2 regions of the Pseudomonas sp. LG1E9 genome follow, and region 2 is predicted to be linked to the other one. Evidence: predicted binding sites of a transcription regulator. Region 2 holds the regulator's gene; the other holds the start of a gene.

Region 1 (10,927 bases), 1.3 Mb from region 2:
AAGGTACCGCTCGTCAGACATGGCTCGAATTTCTTGAACATACGATTTGCTCTCTCGGCCAGATTAATCAAATAGGTTTAGCGCGGTGCGACGATCGGTTTTGAGATTTCGCGCCGTATTGACTCACTCGCCAATAGGTAAACGATCATGAAAAAGTTGAGTATGTGCTTGGGCTTTTGCAGTGTATTCATGCTTCATGGATGCTTTGACAGCGCCGATAATGCAACCAAAGACAACTCCAGCGGTACCAAGTCCTCTGTACAGATGCAGGAAGGAAAAGCCGACGAGCGTAGCCAATAATTGATGGCCCGGCCGTTGTGAACCGTTGGGCCAAAACCCTTTTAGGACAATAAAAATATTGGGTTTGGATGCTCCAAAAATGTACGCAGTGTGCTGAGCAGATCGAGGCGCTGAATGAAGTGAGCTAAGGGCTTAACTGAAGTGACTACATGGCATGGGGGGAGGGGGGGGCGACCAACGATTGACGTTGGCCCGCCTCGGTGAACCTGCCTGGGACTTCCGGTACCTACTGGTGCATCTCCGTCACAGACATAGTGAATACCAGCTTGGATCTGCCAGCGTTGGAATAGGAATGGGGGACGTCGGTTTTGGCGACGGCCGAACTCCCCGCAGGAATGACCAATTCTGTTTCCCCTACCACACATTTCAGCGTGCCTTTTTCCACATGAAACAGTTCAAGCGTGCCCTGAGGATGCCCCTGTGAAGCGAAAGACTCGCCTGGGTGCATTTCCCAACGCCACAGCTCGATCATATTCGGGCCGGAGGTTCCCGCCAGAAGGCGCGCCGTTCCTCCCTGATCCCCGGTCCAGAGCGTGGGGATGTCTTGACTGTCGATGATATGGGCGGATGGGGCTTCGGTCACATTGACGATGTCTGCAACGGACAGGCCCAACGCGGCGGCGATTTTGCAAAGGATGCCGATACTGGGGTTCGCCGTACATTTCTCTATTTCGACAACCATTCCTTTGCTCACGCCAGCGCGGCGGGAAAGCTCATCCAGCGTGATCTTCTGCGCTTTGCGCGCCTGTTTGAGAGTGCGCGCAACGGCCAGGCTGACGGCTTGAGCATCAGCGCCAGGGGTAGTCGACAGGCTGGTATTAGTGGTCATTGATGAGGGTCATGAGGAAAAAATGTGCTGGGATTCTCGGCCTTTATCAGCAGCTCCGTCAACCGGATCATCCGTTATAGTAGATGATATTGGTCATTATATTGACTTTGCTGGTCGTCAATGACTAGCATGAAATGACATTCAGGTTCCTGGAGGTTTTTGATGCTGTCCGTACTGCCGTTAATCGATCCCGCCGTTGCCCAGTTGGTGCCGGAGTTCAGGGCTCTGAGCATCGTGGTGGAAGCTGCGCCACTGGCTCATCCTGAGGTGGCTCAGGTCGCGCTGGACCGTGCTTGCAAGGCCGTGCAGGAGGGTGGGCCAAGCTGGGGAGAAGCCCATTTGGCCGCATGGGCTGAGACATTCCGAAAGTTTGGGGCCAAGCCGCAACGCACGCCTTGTTCAGCTGAAGCGCTGCGTAAACGAGTTTTACGTGACGGCAGCTTGCCTAGCCTGGATCCCATCGTCGATCTCTACAACGCAATCAGCATCGAGTACGCCATCCCGGTTGGAGGGGAAAACATTGAGGCCTACGTGGGCTCCCCACGGCTCGTAGTCGCAGATGGCACTGAGCCTTTTGACACGATGAAAGAGGGTGCTCCTGCTTTCGAGTATCCGGATGCCGGCGAGGTTGTCTGGCGCGATGACAAAGGCGTGACCTGCCGTCGCTGGAATTGGCGGCAAGGCGTCAGGACCCGTCTCGGTGCTGACGCGAAGAGCATGTGGTTCATTCTGGAGAGTCTGCCGGCGATGCCGCTTGAAGCCTTGACGGAAGCGGGTGACAAACTCATCGAAGGGTTGCAGCAAATGATGCCGGGCGTCCAGATCGAAAGCTCACTGATTGGTCCTGGGGCCGGATAGTCGATAGATCATTTTCTGACCATCCCTAGAGCGCTTTTGAGTCTTGGATTTTCAGTAATCGCCCTTTTTCACACCACGAATTTGTTAACCAAATGATTCAGGTTAACCGCCAGTTTGGACATTTCGCCACACGCACTGGCTGTCTGGCTGGCACCCGCAGCACTCTGAGTTGCCAGCTCGCGAATACTGACCAGATTGCGGTCAACCTCACGAGCAACATGCGACTGCTCTTCAGAGGCCGTGGCAATCAGGAGATTACGCTCATTGATCTGAACGATGGCCGTGGCTATTTGATCCAGCGAGGTGCTGGCCTCTTGAGCAACGCCAAGTGATTCGGTCGCCAGGTCCTTGCTCGTGTTCATCGCCTTTACAGCCAGGTCAGAGTCGTTCTGGATGGCAGCGATCATCTGCTCGATTTCTTGAGTCGATATCTGGGTGCGATGGGCCAAAGCCCTTACTTCGTCAGCAACTACCGCAAACCCACGGCCTTGCTCGCCTGCGCGTGCTGCCTCGATAGCAGCGTTCAAAGCCAAAAGGTTGGTTTGTTCTGCAATCGCCCGAATCACCTCGACAACTTTAGTGATGCTCTGTGCACGATCTGACAAACCTTGAATTTGTTCGCTTGTGTTTTCAACGTTAACGTTCAGCTTTTGAATGGAGCTCAATGTCTGCGCCACTCGGGCCAAACCTACCTCGGTATAGCCTTGGGTGCGCTTTGACTCTTCTGAAGCTGACTCCGCGTTACGAGCGACTTCATCAACAGCAGCGCTCATTTCCGTGACAGCTGTGGCAGCCTGATTGACCTCGTCATTTTGGGCGACAAGACCCCGACTCGACTCCTCAGTTACCGCTGTCATCTCTTCTGACGCAGAGGCCAGTTGGGTGGATGAATCGGAAATCTGCATAATTGTAGTGCGCAGGTTTGTCTGCATCTGCGCGAGCGCCTTCAACAGTCGCCCGACCTCATCCGTCCCGCTGACCAAAACCTCCTTGGAGAGGTCACTGGCCGCGATACGCTCTGCCACAGACAGGGCATCGTTAATCGGAGAGGTGATACTTTTCGTCAGTAATAATGCCAATCCAACCGTCAAGACGACCACGCCCGTTATAAGGCCGACAACAAGCCAAAAGCCATTGTTATAGAAGTCGGTCGCGTTTTGCCCAGCCCTCGCCGCACCTTCATCGTTAAAGGTGGTCAACTCCTTGATCTGCTGCTCCATGGTATTCGTCAGGGGACGGATGTTGTTACTCACCTGACTGACTGCGGCCGCTATGTCCCCCTTTCTCATCAACGGTTCGAGAATATCCAGTTGTTTGGAATAGGCATCGGCGCTGTTTTTTACCGGTGTATAAAACGAACGCTCCTTATCACTCGCGATCAGAGGCTCATAATTCGCCACTGCATCGATGAACGCTTTGCGGTAGCCAGGGAAGCTTTCAATATTCTTTTGAAGAGACTGAGGGTCAGCAAGGCCTCGCTGTGTTTCGAGCCTCAGACGAAGTGTCGCTTTATCCATCAACGCCGTTTGTCGGATGCTAGCCATCCAGTTGAGTTCGACATCTTTTTCGGAGTCCCTCAGCTTGCCCATTTGCACAACTGCAAATGCGCCGAGCACAAATACCAACGCAATAATCAGCGCGAAAAACAGAGCGGCGCGTGGTGCTACGTTGAGGTTTCTAAGGCGCATTCGGGATTCCTGTTTTCCAACTGTGGTTGATACGTTCGACAGGCTATCGACCCAAAGTTGGGAACCTTAAGGATGTTGCCGCAAAGGCCATGTGGTTGCCGACACAGCGCCGGTTGAAAAAATTCAGTCTGGGTTAAGGCGTTGGCGATAACGCAAGGCCAACCGCTGCGCTTGATGGGGTGGCGAATCCCGTTCCGCTTTAGCACTTGCACCTGGCCGGTTTTCGTTTTTGCGCCTGTGAGTGTGCAAACCTCCTCGTGCGACAGAAAATGAATATCCATACCTACCTTCCGCCGCGCGCAGTGGGTCGCGCTGTCTTGATGATGTGGATGACTTTGAAGGGGAAGGTTATTGCGTGGTGACGCGAGTAATCGAAGTGCGGAGCGCGACGAGAAGGGCCCGTGATCCGTTTCCAGACTGTCCAGCAGTAGTGGTAACGTCTGCGCTGTCATCCTTGGAGACGGCCAAATGAATCATCAAAGTCCAGCTAACGCCACAGCAACAAATGCTGGCAAGGTAAGTACTGCCCACCCGCCTATTTGGTATTACGGCCCCGAAATACCAATTATCGGAAGCAATGGTATGGGTGTTTTTGGATTCTCTCTTGCGCTGCTTCTGCTTTTGCCGGGCTACGGTCTTGCGACGTTCCTTTTCACAGGGCCGGACGTCATTCATGGTGTGCAGCCTAACCATGGTGAAGGCCTCACAGCGTCATCCTTCATTCTGTTAATGCTGGCCAGTGCAGTGCTCATTGGTGCGTTCTTTGCTTGGGTTGTCTCTGAGCCTCAAGTGCAGGCCTTCACGTTCGACGGAAATCAGCAACTGCTGACCCTCACCATAACCCGCCGTTGTCGAAGCCCCATCGAAGTACGCGTCCCGTTTAGCGAAATCATCTACATTTGCCCTTATGTGATGAATTCGTTTGCTCATGATGGACATTTTCACGTCGCGTATCGCGGAGCGAAGGGCAAGGTTTTTGGGTATCGTCTAGGGGACGGTACTTCTCTCGAAAATATTGAGTTTCATGGGGCGTGGTTGCGTGGAATGGTAGGAGAGCGAATGTGCGAGCTGACGGATCTCGACGACTGAAAGCAGCCTAAAGCCTGTCTGAGCTACCGCACTATTGGTCGGCCCATCAGGTGTTCATTGGTCATACGGCATTCCTTGCCGGGCCATGCCCGGGCGGCGGAGTGGGAAAACTCAAACGCTATATGCACATAGAGCAGTCGAGACGTGAAAGGTTTGGGAGTGGTGTTCGTCGGCAGGACGCCGGGGGAAGGGAATTGCGGAACAGAAAAGATAAGGGCCTGCCCAGGTTTCCCCGGCAAGCCCTTGATATCCTTGGTGCCCGAACCCGGAATCGAACCGGGACGCCCTTACGAGCGGGGGATTTTAAGTCCCATGCGTCTACCAGTTTCGCCATTCGGGCGGTAGCGCGATGCAGCAGGGTTGGGAATATATAGATCCAGGCGCGTATGCGCAAGGCCGCACAGCAGCTTTGTTGTGCGCGGGCCAGGGTGAAAAAGCTCGAAAGATCAGTGATCTACGGAGGCTTTAAGAGAAAATTCAGAGGATTCCCACGGCTTGGGAACAAGACTCATACCAAACAGCCTTAGCGATATGCCACCTTGGCAGCCCGTCAATGCATCGGTTGACGCGCCGTATCCGCAAACGTTCGTTTATGGCGCCAACCTGTTCAAGGCCAAACCTGGACGCTACCCTGCCACTCCCCTAATCATAAAAAGGAATGAGTGATGAGTGTCCAGACCCCGCCCCAAGAAGGCAGTTGCCGTTGTAATCGTGTGCGTTTCAGTGTGAGTGAGGCGCCTGTGATCACCATGGCCTGCCATTGCACGGGGTGTCAGAAAATGACCTCCAGCGCGTTCTCCCTCAGTGCGTTGATCCCGGCCAGCGCCTTCACCGTGACCCAGGGCTGCCCGGTGACCGGTGGCCTGCAAGGGGTGGACCGTCATTATATGTGCCCACATTGCATGAGCTGGCTGTTTACTCGCCCCCATGGCATTGATGAGTTCGTCAATGTGCGTGCGACCTTGCTGGATAACGCCAGCGAGTATGTGCCGTTCATGGAAACCTGGACCAGCGAAAAACTGCCCTGGGCCACGACCCCGGCGGTCGAAAGCTTTGCGCAACTGCCTGAACCCCAGGACTTCCCGCGTTTGATGCAGGCCTACGCCGTGTTCAGTGCCCGTTGACGTCAATCGATCAATGCCAGCAGGTCCGTGTCGCCGACATCCACCCCGGCTTGAGTCAGCAGGGTCGTCGCCTGGCCCCGATGGTGGGTCTGATGGTTGAAGAAGTGCAGCAGGAGGCTGGCAAACGGCTTGTCGGCGGCAACGCCACGCATGTTGTGGTAGTGCAGGCGTAGGTCGAGGTCGGGCTCGCGCAACAGGTTGGCCCAGTCGATGATCAGTTGGTCCAGCCAGGTGCGGCGCGCCGCCAGTGCGCTCAGGTCGGCGAAGGCCAGGTGCATGAGATCGACAGGCATGGCAAGGGCCGCCAAGGGGGCCAGCGCGGTAGAGCCTGCAGGGTGTTGGGCGAAGCGCTTGAGCCAGACCGTATCACCCAGCACCAGGTGGTTGAGTGTGCCCAGGATCGAGCCGAAAAAAGCCTGGCGATCCGCGCGTAACTGCGCATCTGAAAGCTTGGCGGCGGCCTCATAGACCTTGCGGTTCATCCACTGGTTATAGGTCGCCATCAGTGCGATCTGCTCGATTCGGTTCACGGGTGTTCCCTGGTTGGCTGCGCGCCCGCTCGGCGGCGGTCATGGTGTTCCGGCAGCGGCGGGCTATGGTTGTTGAACGCCAATACTACGCCAACGCGTCCTTCCAGACAGTCGACCAGTTTGATGGCCCCGAAGCCGAGGCCCACAGCCATGCAGTGTTGCGCGCCTTGATTGCCAGCTGCGTCTGGAGCAACAGGCCAAGGCCTAGAACCGCAACGTAGCGCCGGTCGTCAACCATTGTTCACGCTCGCCGATCAGGCTGCGCCCAACCACAACGTCCACATCGACGTATGTCCCGAGATGCAAGCGTGGCCCAGCCTGCCATGCCTGGTCGCCGCCGGCCTGACCATAACGCTCGGCGATCAGCGTCAGCATCGGTACCGGCTGATACTCAAAACCGGTGCCCCAGGTCAGGCGGTGTTTTTCATCGCCGTCGTTATAGGCATGGGTCCAGCCGGCATTCAGATTCAGGCGCAGCGGCGCCAGCGGCTGCCACGTCAGGGGGACGTTGAAATCCGCGCCGTCATACGCATGCCTGCGGTCCTGGGCAAAGTGCGCGCCGCCGGCAATCGCCAGCTGCAGCCCAAGATCATCCCGTGACAGCACCTGGGCCTTGAGTTGCGGGCTGAGCTGGCTTTCGCCGCTGGCACGTGACAGTGCTGCGCCCCATTGCACCGCAGGCATCGCACTGAACGTACAGGCCGGCGACAGTGTTTCGCTGTGGCTGCTGCCGTCGTGGCGATAAGCGCTGTACCAGGCGTCTACGTTGCATTCGCCTGGCGCGTTGATAGCACCGTCATCGACCACATAGGCGCCGCCAGCCGCATTGGCCTTGGATATCACGGCGATGAGCAAAATAAAGCCCAGCGTCAGGCCGATAAACATTAAGTTATGCCGCAATGCACGGCGTTTAGCCGGCGGCAACAGCAGCAAGCTGTGGCGCACATTACGGCCGTGACGCGCACGGTATTTGGCAAACCCGTCAGGGCGTTTGGGAGTGTGTGGGGTGTGCATGATGCACCTCGCTTGAGTTCAGCTTTCTACAGTCAGCACCGAAATGCCGCTGGCTTTGGCTTGGCAGACCAGCTCCGATGTGTCCTCACCACCCGGCAGGGCGATGACCACATCGGGGCGGCTGTCGGTCAGCATGAAGTGATTGCGCTGGCGTTCGGCCTGCTTGCCATGGCGTTGCCAGTTGGGCGGGTAACGCACTACGTCGATCCCGATTTCCCGGGCCCATTCCTCGATGTCACTGCCGAGGAACTGGTTGCCGCCGTGGATCAATACCTGCACCGGGTGCAGGCGGTGGTAAGCGTCCAGCACGTGGCGGGACTTCTTGGTGTCGGCGTAATGACGACCTGCACAGATCAAGATGCGCATAGTCCGGTTCCTTGTGAGGCACGGCGGCGGCCCGGCGACCGCCGCCGTTTAAACGGCAGGGGTGATCAGTACCACTGCTTGAAGCGGCGGATGTAGATCGTTTTCATCAGTTGGGCCACGCAGCAGTAGCTGACCAAGGTGCCCACCAGCCATGGGAAGTACGCCAGCGGCAGCGGTTGCAAGCCCACCAGGGTACCCAGAGGCGAGAACGGCACGTAGATCCCCAGCACGATCACCACGCAGGTCATCATCAACACCGGCCAGGCGGCTGTGCTCTGGAAGAACGGGATCTTGCGGGTGCGCAACATATGCACCACGAGGGTTTGCGAAAGCAGGCCTTCGATAAACCAGCCGGACTGGAACAGAGTCTGCATCTCGACGCTGTTGGCGGCGAACACGTACCACATCAGCGCAAAGGTGGTGATGTCGAAGATCGACGAGGTCGGCCCGATCCACAGCATGAAACGGCCGATGTTTTTCGCATCCCACTTGCGTGGCTGGGCCAGGTATTCCTTGTCCATCTTGTCCCACGGCAACGCCAACTGGGAGATGTCGTACATCAGGTTTTGCAGCAGCAAGTGGATTGCCAGCATCGGCATGAAGGGGATGAAGGCACTGGCCACCAGCACCGAGAACACATTGCCGAAGTTGGAGCTGGCGGTCATGTTCAGGTACTTCATGATATTGCCGAAGGTTTCGCGGCCCTTGAGCACGCCTTCTTCCAGCACCATCAGGCTCTTTTCTAGGAGGATGATGTCGGCGGATTCCTTGGCGATGTCGGTGCCGCTGTCCACCGAGATGCCGACGTCGGCATCGCGCAGGGCCGGGGCATCGTTGATGCCGTCACCGAGAAAACCCACGGTGTGGCCGTTGGCTTGCAGGGCCTTGAGCACACGGGACTTCTGCAGCGGCGTGAGCTTGGCGAACACCGTACGTTCTTCAACGTGACGTGCCAGGCTGGCGTCGTCCATCAATTCGATCTCCACCCCCAGCAGCGGCCGGCCGGGCTCAAGGCCGACCTGACGGCAGATCTTGCTGGTGACCACCGCGTTGTCGCCGGTCAGCACTTTGACCGCTACGCCGATCTGTTGCAGTGCAGCAATCGCAGGGCCGGCGGTTTCCTTGGGTGGATCGAGGAAGGTCAGGAACCCCTGGATCACCAGGTTGCGTTCATCGCCGGTGGTGTACTGCTGGCGTGCCAGCGCCTTGGGGATCGTGCGAGTCGCCACCACCAGCACCCGAAAGCCGTCTTCGTTGTAATCGTTGGCAATCGCCAGCAGTTCCTCGCGGCGGCGTTCATCCAATGGCACGGCGGCGCCGGCGTCCAGCACATGGGTGGCAATGCCGAGCATCTCTTCCACCGCGCCTTTGCACACCAGCAGATGGTCGTCGGCCGCGTCCTTGACCACGATGGACAGGCGACGGCGGACGAAGTCGAAGGGCAATTCATCGACCTTGCTGTAGGCGAACGGCACCTGGAATTTCGGATTCTGCTCTGAAAACTGCACCACTGCCTGATCCATCAGGTTCTTCATGCCGCTCTGGTGATAGCTGTTGAGCCAGGCCAGGGACAGCACGGCATCATCGCGTTGGCCAAAGGCGTTGACGTGATGTTCGAGGATGATTTTGTCCTGGGTCAGGGTGCCGGTCTTGTCGGTGCACAACACATCCATGGAGCCGAAGTTCTGGATCGCATTCAAGCGCTTGACCACCACTTTGCGCTTGGCCATGGCCGTGGCGCCCTTGGCCAGGTTGGCGCTGACGATCATCGGCAGCATTTCCGGGGTGAGGCCCACGGCCACCGCCAGGGCAAACAGGAAGGCGTCGCCCCAGTCACCTTTGGAGAAACCGTTGAGGAAGAACACGATCGGCACCATCACCAGCATGAACCGGATCAACAACCAGCTGACGCTGTTCACTCCACGGTCGAACGCGGTCTGCACCCGTGAGCCAACAATCGCCTTGGCCAGGGAGCCGAAATACGTACGCGCTCCGGTGGCCACCACCACGGCCCTGGCCCGGCCGCTGACCACGTTGGTACCCATGAAACAAATGTTTGGCAGGTCCAGCAGGTTGCCTTGATCGGCGCTCACCGGGCCGGCGGATTTTTGCGTGACGTCGCCCAGGGTGTCGTACTTCTCCACCGGCAAGGCTTCGCCGGTGAGCACGGCCTGGCTGATAAACAGATCGCGGGATTCGATCAGGCGGATGTCGGCGGGGATCATGTCACCGGCCGAAAGCTGCACAATATCGCCGGCCACCAGGTCGCGCATCGGCACTTCGCGCAGGGTCGGTTGGCTGCCCACCTGCTCACGGCGCAGCACGGTAGCGGTGGTGCGGACCATGGCTTTCAAGGCCTCGGCGGATTTGGCCGAGCGGTGCTCCTGCCAGAAGCGCAGCAGGCTGCTGAGCAGGACCATGGTCATGATAATGATGACTTTGGTCGGGTCAGCGTCTTCACCTGCCTGCATCGGCAGCCAGCAATCGGTAAAGAAGCTGATGGCGCCCAGGGTCAGTAGTACGTAGATGAACGGGTTGTTCAGTGCGTGCAGGAACTGGATGAGTGCATGGGGCGGCTTGTCGTGGGCAACTTCGTTATAGCCTTCCCGTTGCAGGCGGGCAGAGGCGTCCAGTTCGGTCAGGCCATCCTGGGTGGCACGGACGTTGGCGAGGGTGGCTTGCAGGCCGTTGTGGGCTTCGCGGGCGGCACGCATCGACAGTCTGGTGCCTTCGTCGATGCCTTTTTTCTTGTTCAGTGGCGTGTTTTTTACGGCGCTCATTGTTTGTACTCCTGTCGCCGGCGCTCGACAAAACATACCGGTACTTACCTGATTACAGGCGAGCAACAGCATGCCGGGCCGCCAACTTGGCGATCGGTTTAAATAAAGTATTCACATCATTTCTACAGCGCCCGCCAACAGCGTGTTAGTTAACTAACACGCAGCGGGCTACGACTGGATAAGTCCATAAAGAACTCCAGAGTATTAATAAGAAAGTTGCTGTTTCCAGCCAGCTCAGGCGGCGCGGGCGCTCACATACAGACCGAGCATCAAGCTGGCTTGCTCCAGGCTGGAAACCTTCGGTCTCTGAGGGTCTTGAGGGTCGGCGTGGTCCCACTGCTGCACCAAT
Region 2 (10,927 bases):
TAGCTACAAGCGCTGCGGCCTGGCCGGTTGCATCCTGACCAAACTGGATGAAACCGCCAGCCTGGGCGAAGTGTTGAGCCTGGCTATCAGCCATGAACTACCGGTTGCCTACCTGACCGACGGGCCGCGGATCCCGGATGATCTGCATCTGCCGCGCCGTCATCAGTTGGTCAGCCGCGCCGTCAGCGTGCAAATGCAAGAAGAGCCTAGCGAGGAAGCGATGGCCGATATGTTCGCCGACCTCTACCACAACCCGGCAAAACGGGTCGGTTGAAGTCAGGATGAACACCGTGAAATGTACCTACATCGATGGTCTGCAAGCGATTCACGCGGCCAAGCCATGTAGCCTGCGTCTAAGCAAGACAAGGTAAAGAAATAAAATGGGCAGCATGCATCCCGTACAGGTGATCGCGGTGACCGGCGGCAAAGGTGGCGTCGGGAAAACTAACGTGTCAGTGAATTTGTCCCTGGCCCTGGCAGAGCTTGGCCGTCGCGTCATGCTGCTGGACGCTGACCTGGGGTTGGCGAACGTCGACGTTCTGCTGGGACTGACGCCCAAACATACCCTTGCCGATGTGATCGAAGGGCGCTGCGAGCTGCGCGATGTGCTGCTGCAGGGCCCCGGTGGGATCCGCATCGTGCCGGCCGCCTCTGGCACCCAGAGCATGGTGCACCTGAGCCCGGCGCAACATGCCGGCCTGATCCAGGCATTCAGTGATATCGGCGACAACCTCGACGTGCTGGTGATCGACACCGCCGCCGGGATCGGCGAGTCCGTGGTCAGCTTCGTGCGCGCCGCGCAGGAAGTGTTGCTGGTGGTCTGCGATGAACCCACCTCGATCACCGACGCCTACGCCCTGATCAAACTGCTTAACCGTGACTACGGCATGAACCGCTTCCGCGTCCTGGCCAACATGGCCCAGAGCCCGCAGGAAGGGCGCAACCTGTTCGCCAAGTTGACCAAGGTCACGGATCGCTTTCTCGATGTCGCCTTACAATACGTCGGCGCAGTTCCCTACGACGAGTGTGTGCGCAAGGCTGTGCAAAAGCAGCGTGCGGTCTACGAAGCGTTCCCTCGTTCCAAATGCGCACTGGCGTTCAAGGCTATTGCCCAGAAGGTCGATACCTGGCCGTTGCCCGCCAACCCACGGGGGCATCTGGAGTTTTTCGTCGAGCGATTGGTACATCAGACGAGCGCAGGACCGGTGCTATGACAGCGAACGGCTACAACGCCTACAAGAAGTCTGCCCGTGACAGTCAGGGTGAGTTGATTGAGCGCTATGCGCCGCTGGTCAAGCGTATCGCCTATCACCTGTTGGCACGCCTGCCTGCCAGCGTGCAGGTCGAAGACCTGATCCAGGCCGGCATGATCGGCTTGCTCGAAGTGTCGACCAAATACGACGCCAGCAAAGGCGCGAGTTTCGAGACGTATGCGGGCATCCGCATCCGTGGCGCGATGCTCGATGAGGTGCGTAAAGGCGATTGGGCACCGCGTTCGGTGCACCGCAATACGCGCATGGTCAGTGACGCAATTCGTGCAATTGAAGCAAAAACCGGCCGCGACGCTAAAGATCACGAAGTTGCGGCCGAACTCCAATTGAGTCTCGACGATTACTACGGGATTTTGAACGATACCTTGGGCAGCCGCCTGTTCAGTTTCGACGACCTGTTGCAGGACGGCGAACACGAAGGGTTGCACGAGGACGGCGCGAGCGCGCACATGGAGCCGTCACGTGACCTGGAGGATGAACGCTTCCAGGGCGCATTGGCGGACGCCATTGCCAACTTGCCCGAGCGCGAGCGGTTAGTGTTGGCGCTGTACTACGACGAAGAGCTGAACCTCAAGGAAATCGGTGAGGTCCTGGGGGTCAGCGAATCGCGTGTCAGCCAGTTGCACAGCCAATGCGCAGCCCGCTTGCGGGGGCGTTTGGGAGAGTGGCGAGCGCGCTGACAGGCAGTGTGGGGAGCACTGCAAAGCGATACCGCGATGGTGATAGGCCGTCGCGGGTTCGATCCGTGGTGCCCCCGGCAGTCCTTTTTGTGTAATGCCTGTTGATTGAAATGGCGCGTCCAGGTGCTGGGCGCGTTTAAGACTGCTTGGAGGTCGAATTGGACAAGAACATGAAAATCCTCATCGTTGATGACTTCTCAACGATGCGGCGGATCATAAAAAACCTGTTGCGTGACCTTGGGTTCACAAACACGGTCGAGGCGGATGACGGCCTTACGGCGATTCCGATCCTCAACAGCGGGAGCATCGACTTTCTGGTAACGGACTGGAACATGCCGGGCATGACGGGCATCGACTTGTTGCGCCACGTGCGCGCCGACGAAAAATTGCGCAGTCTTCCCGTGTTGATGGTAACCGCCGAAGCCAAGCGTGAGCAGATCATCGAAGCCGCCCAAGCCGGGGTCAACGGTTACGTGGTCAAGCCATTCACTGCACAGGCCTTGAAAGAGAAGATCGAAAAGATCTTTGAACGCATCCACGGCTAATGCCATCGCGGGGGAGCTATGGAGCATAACGAATCGTCACAGGGAGACTTCGAGTCCACCCTGAAAAAGCATGCTCACCAGTTGGTCGACAGCCTTGAAAAAGGCCATTTCGGCGACGCGGTGCAGTTGATCCATGAGCTCAACCAGACCCGTGACCGCGGCCTGTACCAGGAAGTGGGCAAGCTCACACGCGAGCTGCACAGTGCGATCGTCAATTTTCAGATTGACCCGCACATGCCCCAGGCCGAAGAAATCTCGCAGATCACTGATGCCACCGAACGCCTGTCCTATGTGGTCAGGCTGACCGAGGCCGCGGCCAACCGCACCATGGACCTGGTGGAAAACGCCACGCCTCTGGTCAATGGCATGGCCACTGAAGCCCAGGCGCTTAGCGTTGACTGGGGCCGCTTCATGCGTCGTGAAGTGGGGGCTGAAGAGTTTCGTGAATTGGCCCGTCGGGTTGACGGTTTCCTGTCGCGCAGCGAACAGGAAAACCGCACGGTCGCCAGCAACCTCAATGACATCCTGCTGGCCCAGGATTACCAGGACCTCACTGGTCAGGTGATCAAGCGCGTGACCCAGTTGGTCACCGAAGTGGAAAGCAATCTGCTCAAATTGGTGCTCATGGCTGGCCAGGTAGACCGTTTTGCCGGCATCGAACATGACCGCGAAGCGATCCTCTCTGAAAAAGATCCACAAAAACATCTCGCCAAGGGTGAAGGTCCGCAGATTCATGCCGATAAACGTGAAGACGTTGTGTCAGGTCAGGATGACGTAGATGACCTGTTATCCAGTTTAGGCTTCTAAGGAGCACCCACATGAGCTTCGGCGCCGATGAAGAGATCCTTCAGGATTTCCTTGTAGAGGCCGGCGAAATTTTAGAGCAACTGTCCGAACAACTGGTCGAGCTGGAAAGCCGACCGGATGATGCGAACCTGCTCAATGCAATTTTTCGCGGTTTTCATACTGTAAAAGGGGGCGCCGGCTTCCTCCAGCTCCATGAGCTGGTGGAGTGCTGCCACATCGCCGAGAACGTGTTCGACATCCTGCGCAAGGGTGAGCGTCACGTTGATTCGGAGTTGATGGACGTGATTCTCGAAGCACTGGATGCGGTCAACGGCATGTTCAGCGAAGTTCGCGAACGTGCCCCGATCACCGCGGCCACCCCGGAACTGCTGGCCGCCCTGGCGCGCTATGCAGAGCCGGCCGACACCACGGCAGCGCCGGTGGTCGAGGCTGAGCCTGAGCCGGTGGCGGAGCCTGAAGCGGACGTGACCGACAGTGAGTTCGAGCAGTTGCTCAACTCCCTCAGTGCCGTCAAGGCCGAGGCTGAAGCGCCGGCCGCCGTTGCCCCGGCAGCGGCGCCGACCAGCGAAGACATCACCGACGCCGAGTTCGAATCGCTGCTCGACCAGTTGCACGGCAAGGGCCAGTTCGCCGCCGATGCGGTGGCGCCTGTCGCGGCTGTCGAAGCACCTGCGGCCCCGGCCAGCACCGACATCACCGATGACGAATTCGAAGCCTTGCTGGACCAGTTGCACGGCAAAGGCACGTTTGCGGTCGACGCCCTGCCGGAAGTGGCGGCAGCGCCTGCTGCGGCCGCCAGTGCCAAGCCTGCGGACGATGGGTTGATCTCCGATCACGAATTCGAAGCGCTGCTGGACGATTTGCACGGCAAGGGCAAGTTCACCGAAGTCGCCTCGACGGCGGCTGTGGCCACGGCGGCACCGGTTGCCGCCAAGGCCGCCGCGCCTGCACCTGCCCCTGTGGCAGCGGCCAAGCCAGCCGCCCCGGCGCCAGCACATGCGCGGGCTGCGGCGCCACCGCCACCGGAAAAACCTGCCAGTGAAGCCGAAACCACCGTGCGGGTTGATACCGCGCGCCTGGACGACATCATGAACATGGTCGGCGAGCTGGTGCTGGTGCGTAACCGCCTGGTGCGCCTGGGCCTGAGCAGTGGTGATGAAGCCATGCAAAAGGCCGTGTCGAACCTCGACGTGGTGACCGCTGACCTGCAAACCGCGGTGATGAAGACCCGGATGCAGCCGATCAAGAAAGTCTTCGGCCGCTTCCCGCGCCTGGTTCGTGACCTGGCGCGCCAACTGAAGAAAGAGATCAACCTGGAACTGGTGGGTGAAGAAACCGACCTCGACAAAAACCTTGTCGAGGCCCTGGCCGACCCGCTGGTCCACTTGGTGCGCAACGCTGTCGACCACGGCGTCGAAACGCCGGAAGAACGCGAAGCCTCGGGCAAGTCCCGTGGCGGCAAGGTGATTCTGGCGGCGGAGCAGGAAGGCGACCACATCCTGCTGTCGATCACCGATGACGGCAAGGGCATGGACCCGGCGATCTTGCGCAATATCGCGGTCAAGCGTGGCGTGATGGACAAGGACGCCGCCGACCGCCTGACCGACACCGAGTGCTACAACCTGATCTTCGCCCCAGGCTTCTCGACCAAAACCGAGATTTCCGACGTGTCGGGCCGTGGCGTGGGCATGGACGTGGTGAAGACCAAGATCAGCCAGCTCAATGGTTCGATCAACATCTACTCGACCAAGGGCCAGGGCTCCAAGATCGTGATCAAGGTGCCGTTGACCTTGGCGATCATGCCGACCCTGATGGTGATGCTGGGCAACCAGGCGTTCGCCTTCCCGCTGGTCAACGTCAACGAGATCTTCCACCTCGACCTGTCGCGCACCAACGTGGTGGACGGCCAGGAAGTGGTGATCGTGCGCGACAAGGCGTTGCCGCTGTTCTACCTCAAGCGCTGGCTGGTTGCATCGGCTGCCCATGAAGAACAGCGCGAAGGCCATGTGGTGATTCTCTCGGTGGGCACCCAGCGGATCGGCTTTGTCGTCGACCAACTGGTTGGCCAGGAAGAAGTGGTCATCAAGCCTTTGGGCAAAATGCTGCAGGGGACCCCGGGCATGTCGGGTGCGACCATCACCGGTGACGGTCGGATCGCGCTGATTCTCGATGTTCCGAGCATGCTCAAGCGTTACGCCGCACGGCGTATTTGATTCTGGTGGGGCAGGGCGGTAATGCCCGCCCCACCTAACGGAGTGTTTATGGCAGTCAAGGTCCTGGTGGTGGACGATTCGGGTTTCTTCCGCCGCCGCGTCTCGGAAATTCTTTCCGCCGATCCAAGCATCCAGGTGGTCGGTACGGCCACCAACGGCAAAGAGGCGATTGATCAAGCCATTGCGCTGAAGCCGGACGTGATCACCATGGACTACGAGATGCCGATGATGGATGGCATCACGGCAGTCCGGCACATCATGCAACGCTGCCCGACCCCGGTATTGATGTTCTCCTCGCTGACCCATGAAGGCGCCCGAGTGACCCTCGATGCGCTGGATGCCGGTGCGGTGGACTTCCTGCCGAAGAATTTCGAAGACATCTCGCGCAACCCCGAGAAGGTCAAGCAAATGCTGTGCGAGAAAGTCCACAGCATTTCCCGCAGTAACCGTCGCAGCCTGTTCAGCGCGCCTGCGCCAGCGCCTGCCCCGGTAGCGCCTGCGGCTGCACCTACCAGTTCCTCGTTCAGTCGCCCGGCGCCTGCCCCGGTTGCCCGGCCCGCGCCGCCGCCGGTACGCACCTCGGCACCGACGGCTGGGCATTCCCATTCGCCAGCGCCCAAGCGCAAGGCCTACAAACTCGTTGCCATCGGTACGTCTACCGGCGGCCCAGTGGCCTTGCAGCGCGTACTGACCCAACTGCCGGCCAACTTCCCGGCGCCGATCGTGTTGATCCAGCACATGCCGGCGGCGTTTACCAAAGCCTTTGCCGAGCGTCTGGACAAGCTGTGCCGCATCAGCGTCAAGGAAGCCGAGGATGGCGACATCCTGCGTCCGGGCCTGGCGTTGCTGGCCCCGGGCGGCAAGCAGATGATGGTCGACGGCCGTGGCGCAATCAAAATCCTGCCGGGTGACGAGCGCCTCAACTACAAGCCGTGCGTGGACATTACCTTCGGTTCGGCAGCCAAGTCCTACGGCGACAAAGTTCTGGCGGTAGTGCTTACCGGCATGGGCGCCGACGGCCGTGAAGGCGCGCGTCTGCTCAAGCAGGGCGGCAGCGCAATCTGGGCCCAGGACGAAGCCAGCTGCGTGATCTATGGCATGCCGATGGCCATCGTCAAGGCTGACCTGGCCGACGCCGTGTACAGCCTGGACGACATCGGCAAGCATCTGGTGGAGGCCTGCCTCTGATGGATGTGTTGAGCCTGATCGGCATCACCATGGCGTTTGTCGCCATTATCGGCGGCAACTACCTCGAAGGTGGTCACCTCGGCGCGCTGGCCAACGGCCCGGCGGCGCTGATCGTGATCGGCGGCACGGTGGGCGCTGCGTTGTTGCAGTCACCGATGAGTTCGTTCAAGCGTGCGATGCAGATCGTGGTCTGGATTATCTTCCCGCCACGTGTCGACTTGGCCGGCGGCATCGACCGGGTGGTCAACTGGAGCCTCACCGCACGCAAGGAAGGCCTGCTGGGCCTGGAAGGCGTGGCGGATGCCGAACCCGACAGCTACTCGCGCAAAGGCCTGCAATTGCTGGTCGACGGCGCCGAGCCGGAAGCGATCCGCAGCATCCTTGAAGTGGATTTCTACACCCAGGAAAGCCGCGACATCAACGCCGCCAAAGTCTTTGAAAGCATGGGCGGCTACGCGCCGACCATCGGCATCATCGGCGCAGTCATGGGCCTGATCCACGTGATGGGCAACCTGGCCGATCCTTCCCAATTGGGCAGCGGTATTGCGGTGGCGTTCGTCGCGACTATCTATGGTGTGGCCAGTGCCAACCTGGTGCTGTTGCCGGTGGCGAGCAAGCTCAAGTCGATTGCCATGCGCCAATCCCGTTACCGCGAGATGTTGCTCGAAGGCATCCTGTCGATTGCCGAGGGCGAGAACCCGCGCTCCATCGAATTGAAGCTCCAGGGCTTCATGGATTGATGGGGATGCTTTCTGTAGAGGTGAGCTGCCAATGAGCCGTCGCCGTCGCGAGCCTGAAGAACACGTCAACCACGAACGCTGGCTGGTGTCCTACGCGGACTTCATCACCTTGCTGTTCGCGTTCTTCGTGGTGATGTATTCCATCTCGTCGATCAACGAAGGCAAGTACAAGGTCATTTCCCAGGCGTTGATCGGCGTGTTCAACGATGCCGACCGCTCGCTCAAGCCGATCCCGATTGGTGAGGAACGGCCCAAGAGCGTGACCCCGGCCAAGCCGCTGGTCAACGACAGCGACGAAACCGCTGCCGGCGTGGGCGGTACCAGCGACCCGCTGAAAAGCATTGCCGATGACATCAGCGCCGCGTTCGGCGACCTGATCAGCTCCAACCAGATGACCGTGCGCGGCAATGAGTTATGGGTGGAGATCGAGCTCAATTCCAGCCTGTTGTTCGCCAGCGCCGATGCGTTGCCCAGCGATCAGGCGTTCACCATCATCGACAAGGTGGCGGCGATCCTCAAACCGTTTGAAAACCCGGTCCACGTCGAAGGCTTTACCGACAACGTGCCGATCAGCACCGCGCAGTACCCGACCAACTGGGAGCTGTCCTCGGCCCGTGCCGCCAGCATCGTACGTATGCTCGCGATGCAGGGCGTGAACCCCGGACGCCTGGCGTCGGTAGGCTATGGCGAGTTCCAGCCGGTGGCCAATAACGCCACGCTCGAAGGCCGTGCGCGCAACCGTCGGGTGGTGTTGGTCGTTTCACGCAACCTGGATGTGCGCCGCAGCCTGACCGGCACCGGCACTGCCAATGCAACACCGGACGCGGCCTTGAAGCGTGCTGGCACACAAACTGCACCGGCCCCTGCAAAGCCGCCGGTTCGGCAGAGTGCCGTCAATTCTCCGTCACCGGCTCAATAACCTATGCAATGTCTCGGTCGCGCGTGTGTCCACCGGGAGGAATCATCCGAATGAGAGTCTGGGCAGTTGCCAATCAAAAAGGTGGGGTCGGCAAGACCACCACCTCCATCGCTTTAGCCGGCTTGCTGGCCGAGGCGGGCAAGCGTGTGGTCGTGGTCGACCTCGACCCCCATGGCTCGATGACCAGCTATTTCGGTTACGACCCGGACGCGCTGGAGCACAGCAACTACGACCTGTTCCTGCACAAGGGCAATGTGCCGAGCGACTTGCCCGGCCAATTGCTGCTGCCGACCAGTAACGAGAGCATTTCCCTGCTGCCGTCCAGCACCGCGTTGGCCACCCTTGAGCGCCAATCGCCGGGGCAGAGCGGCCTCGGCCTGGTGATCGCCAAGACCCTGGCGCAACTGTGGCAGGACTTCGATTACGCGATCATCGACAGCCCGCCGTTGCTCGGTGTGCTGATGGTCAACGCCTTGGCGGCCAGCCAGCAACTGGTGATCCCGGTGCAGACCGAGCACCTGGCGGTCAAGGGCCTGGAACGCATGGTCAGCACCCTGGCAATGATCAACCGCTCGCGCAAGCAGGCGCTGCCGTACAGCATCGTGCCGACCTTGTTCGACCGCCGGACCCAGGCGTCGCTGGGCACCTTGCGCGTATTGCGTGACGCCTACCCGGAGACCATCTGGAACGGCTACATCCCCGTGGACACGCGCCTGCGTGACGCCAGCCGTGCCGGGCTGACGCCGTCGCAGTTCGACGGCAAGAGCCGTGGGGTGCTGGCCTACCGCGCATTGCTCAAGCACCTGCTGTCCCAGCAGCTTGTCGCGCAGGTGGCCTGATGAACCGTCCTGTCCAACTCAAGACCCGGCCGCAACTGGCACTGGAATCCTACCTGGATGCCTTGCTGCAGGAAGCGACCGGGGAAGAACTGCCGGAACCGATCCTGGTGCTGGAGCCTGCGGTAGAAGAACCGTCGGCGAGTATTCTGGATGAGTTCCAGTTGGCCGTATTGGAAGAGCAGGCGCGTGACGCGTATACCGCGCCGGTGATCGTGCCGGTCGCCGTGCCGGTGGCCATGCCTGTCGCGCCGGTGGTGGTCGAACCGGTTGTGGAAGTGCATATGCCACCGAGCATTACGCCGCCACCCGTAAGCGGCGATGATCGTCCGGCCTGGGCGGCCGAGCCGTTCGAGTGCCTGCTGTTCGACGTCGCCGGGTTGACCCTCGCGGTGCCGCTGGTGTGCCTGGGTTCAATCTATTCCCTGGAAGGCCAGGAATTGACCCCGCTGTTCGGGCAACCGGAGTGGTTCCTCGGGATCCTGCCGAGCCAGGCCGGTAACCTCAAGGTCCTGGACACCGCACGCTGGGTGATGCCCGACCGCTACCGCGATGACTTCCGCCAGGGCTTGCAATATGTAATCTCGGTGCAGGGCTACGAATGGGGGCTGGCAGTGCATCAAGTCAGCCGCTCGTTGCGCCTGGACCCGAACGAAATCAAATGGCGCAGTCACCGGGGCCAGCGGCCTTGGCTGGCCGGCACCGTGATCGAACACATGTGCGCGTTGCTCGACGTCGCCGAACTGGCCGAGTTGATCGCCAGCGGTGCCGTCAAGTCGATGCCCGTAAACATACGCAGTTGATTGAACAATAAGGGCCGCGCGCGAGTGCGGCCAACGAAGCACACACGCCGTACGCAACGGCATTTGAAGGGGTCATGAGTATGAGCAGTAATCCAAGTAAGAGCACTACAGACGATCCGATCCTGCAATGGGTTACCTTCAAGCTGGACAACGAAACCTACGGCATTAACGTGATGCGCGTGCAGGAAGTGCTGCGCTACACCGAGATCGCCCCGGTTCCAGGTGCGCCAAGCTACGTGCTGGGCATCATCAACCTGCGCGGCAACGTGGTGACGGTAATCGACACCCGCCAGCGTTTCGGTCTCGATGCGACCGAGATCAGCGACAACACGCGTATCGTCATCATCGAAGCCGACAAGCAAGTGGTCGGGATCATGGTCGACAGCGTCGCCGAAGTGGTTTACCTGCGCCAATCGGAAGTGGAAACCGCGCCGAACGTGGGTAACGAGGAATCGGCCAAGTTCATCCAGGGCGTGTGCAACAAGAACAACGAACTGCTGATTCTGGTTGAGCTGGACAAGATGATGAGCGAAGAAGAGTGGTCGGATCTGGAGAACATCTGATTGTTTTTTGAAGCCTTGGTGATTGTCCTGGCCCTGCTGTGGGCCGGGACGCTGGCGTTTTTGCTGCGCTACGTGCGTCAGCAGCGCGAATTGGCGATGCAGCAGGCCGAGCGCGATGCAGTGCGTGACCGGCGCATCCTGGAATTGGTCAGACGGGTTGATCACTTCCAGCAAAGTGCGGTGAAGGTGGGGGATGAGGTGCATGAACTGCGCGCCATCCTCGCGCCGTTGCCGGACAAGCTGGCGCAGATCGAACAGCGCGACCCGGCGAGCCTGTCGTTTGCCCAGGCGGCGAAGCTGGTGGGCATGGGCGCGACGGTGGATGAGCTGACCCAGTCCTGCGGCTTGACCCAGGCTGAAGC

The links. Region 2 encodes FliA, which starts transcription of late flagellar genes. Its sites were predicted from a motif close to CTAAAGTTTNNNNNNNNNNNGCCGNTAA; they were not measured.
Region 1: a site for FliA is predicted at 3,719-3,746, ahead of DNK50_RS17265 (methyl-accepting chemotaxis protein). Genes of this name have one in related genera too.

What each region holds. Positions count from the first base shown of each region.
Region 1 is NZ_CP029983.1:3,763,379-3,774,305, reverse strand. Features, by position in the region: gene DNK50_RS17275 (helix-turn-helix domain-containing protein) at 527-1,129, opposite strand; gene DNK50_RS17270 (B3/4 domain-containing protein) at 1,292-1,987, shown strand; gene DNK50_RS17265 (methyl-accepting chemotaxis protein) at 2,056-3,612, opposite strand; partial or broken gene DNK50_RS17260 (DUF4224 domain-containing protein) at 3,807-3,956, opposite strand; gene DNK50_RS17255 (hypothetical protein) at 4,144-4,764, shown strand; tRNA gene DNK50_RS17250 (tRNA-Leu) at 5,018-5,104, opposite strand; gene DNK50_RS17245 (GFA family protein) at 5,430-5,888, shown strand; gene DNK50_RS17240 (DinB family protein) at 5,891-6,418, opposite strand; partial or broken gene DNK50_RS29215 (DUF533 domain-containing protein) at 6,520-6,597, shown strand; gene DNK50_RS17230 (hypothetical protein) at 6,623-7,432, opposite strand; gene DNK50_RS17225 (DUF2493 domain-containing protein) at 7,451-7,798, opposite strand; gene mgtA (magnesium-translocating P-type ATPase) at 7,864-10,578, opposite strand; gene DNK50_RS17215 (hypothetical protein) at 10,813-10,927, opposite strand, start outside.
Region 2 is NZ_CP029983.1:5,063,539-5,074,465, reverse strand. Features, by position in the region: gene flhF (flagellar biosynthesis protein FlhF) at 1-274, shown strand, start outside; gene fleN (flagellar synthesis regulator FleN) at 381-1,214, shown strand; gene fliA (RNA polymerase sigma factor FliA) at 1,211-1,951, shown strand; gene DNK50_RS23150 (chemotaxis response regulator CheY) at 2,122-2,496, shown strand; gene DNK50_RS23145 (protein phosphatase CheZ) at 2,515-3,303, shown strand; gene DNK50_RS23140 (chemotaxis protein CheA) at 3,315-5,516, shown strand; gene DNK50_RS23135 (chemotaxis response regulator protein-glutamate methylesterase) at 5,565-6,704, shown strand; gene DNK50_RS23130 (flagellar motor protein) at 6,704-7,444, shown strand; gene motD (flagellar motor protein MotD) at 7,476-8,363, shown strand; gene DNK50_RS23120 (ParA family protein) at 8,414-9,202, shown strand; gene DNK50_RS23115 (CheW domain-containing protein) at 9,202-10,002, shown strand; gene DNK50_RS23110 (chemotaxis protein CheW) at 10,083-10,565, shown strand; gene DNK50_RS23105 (DUF2802 domain-containing protein) at 10,566-10,927, shown strand, end outside.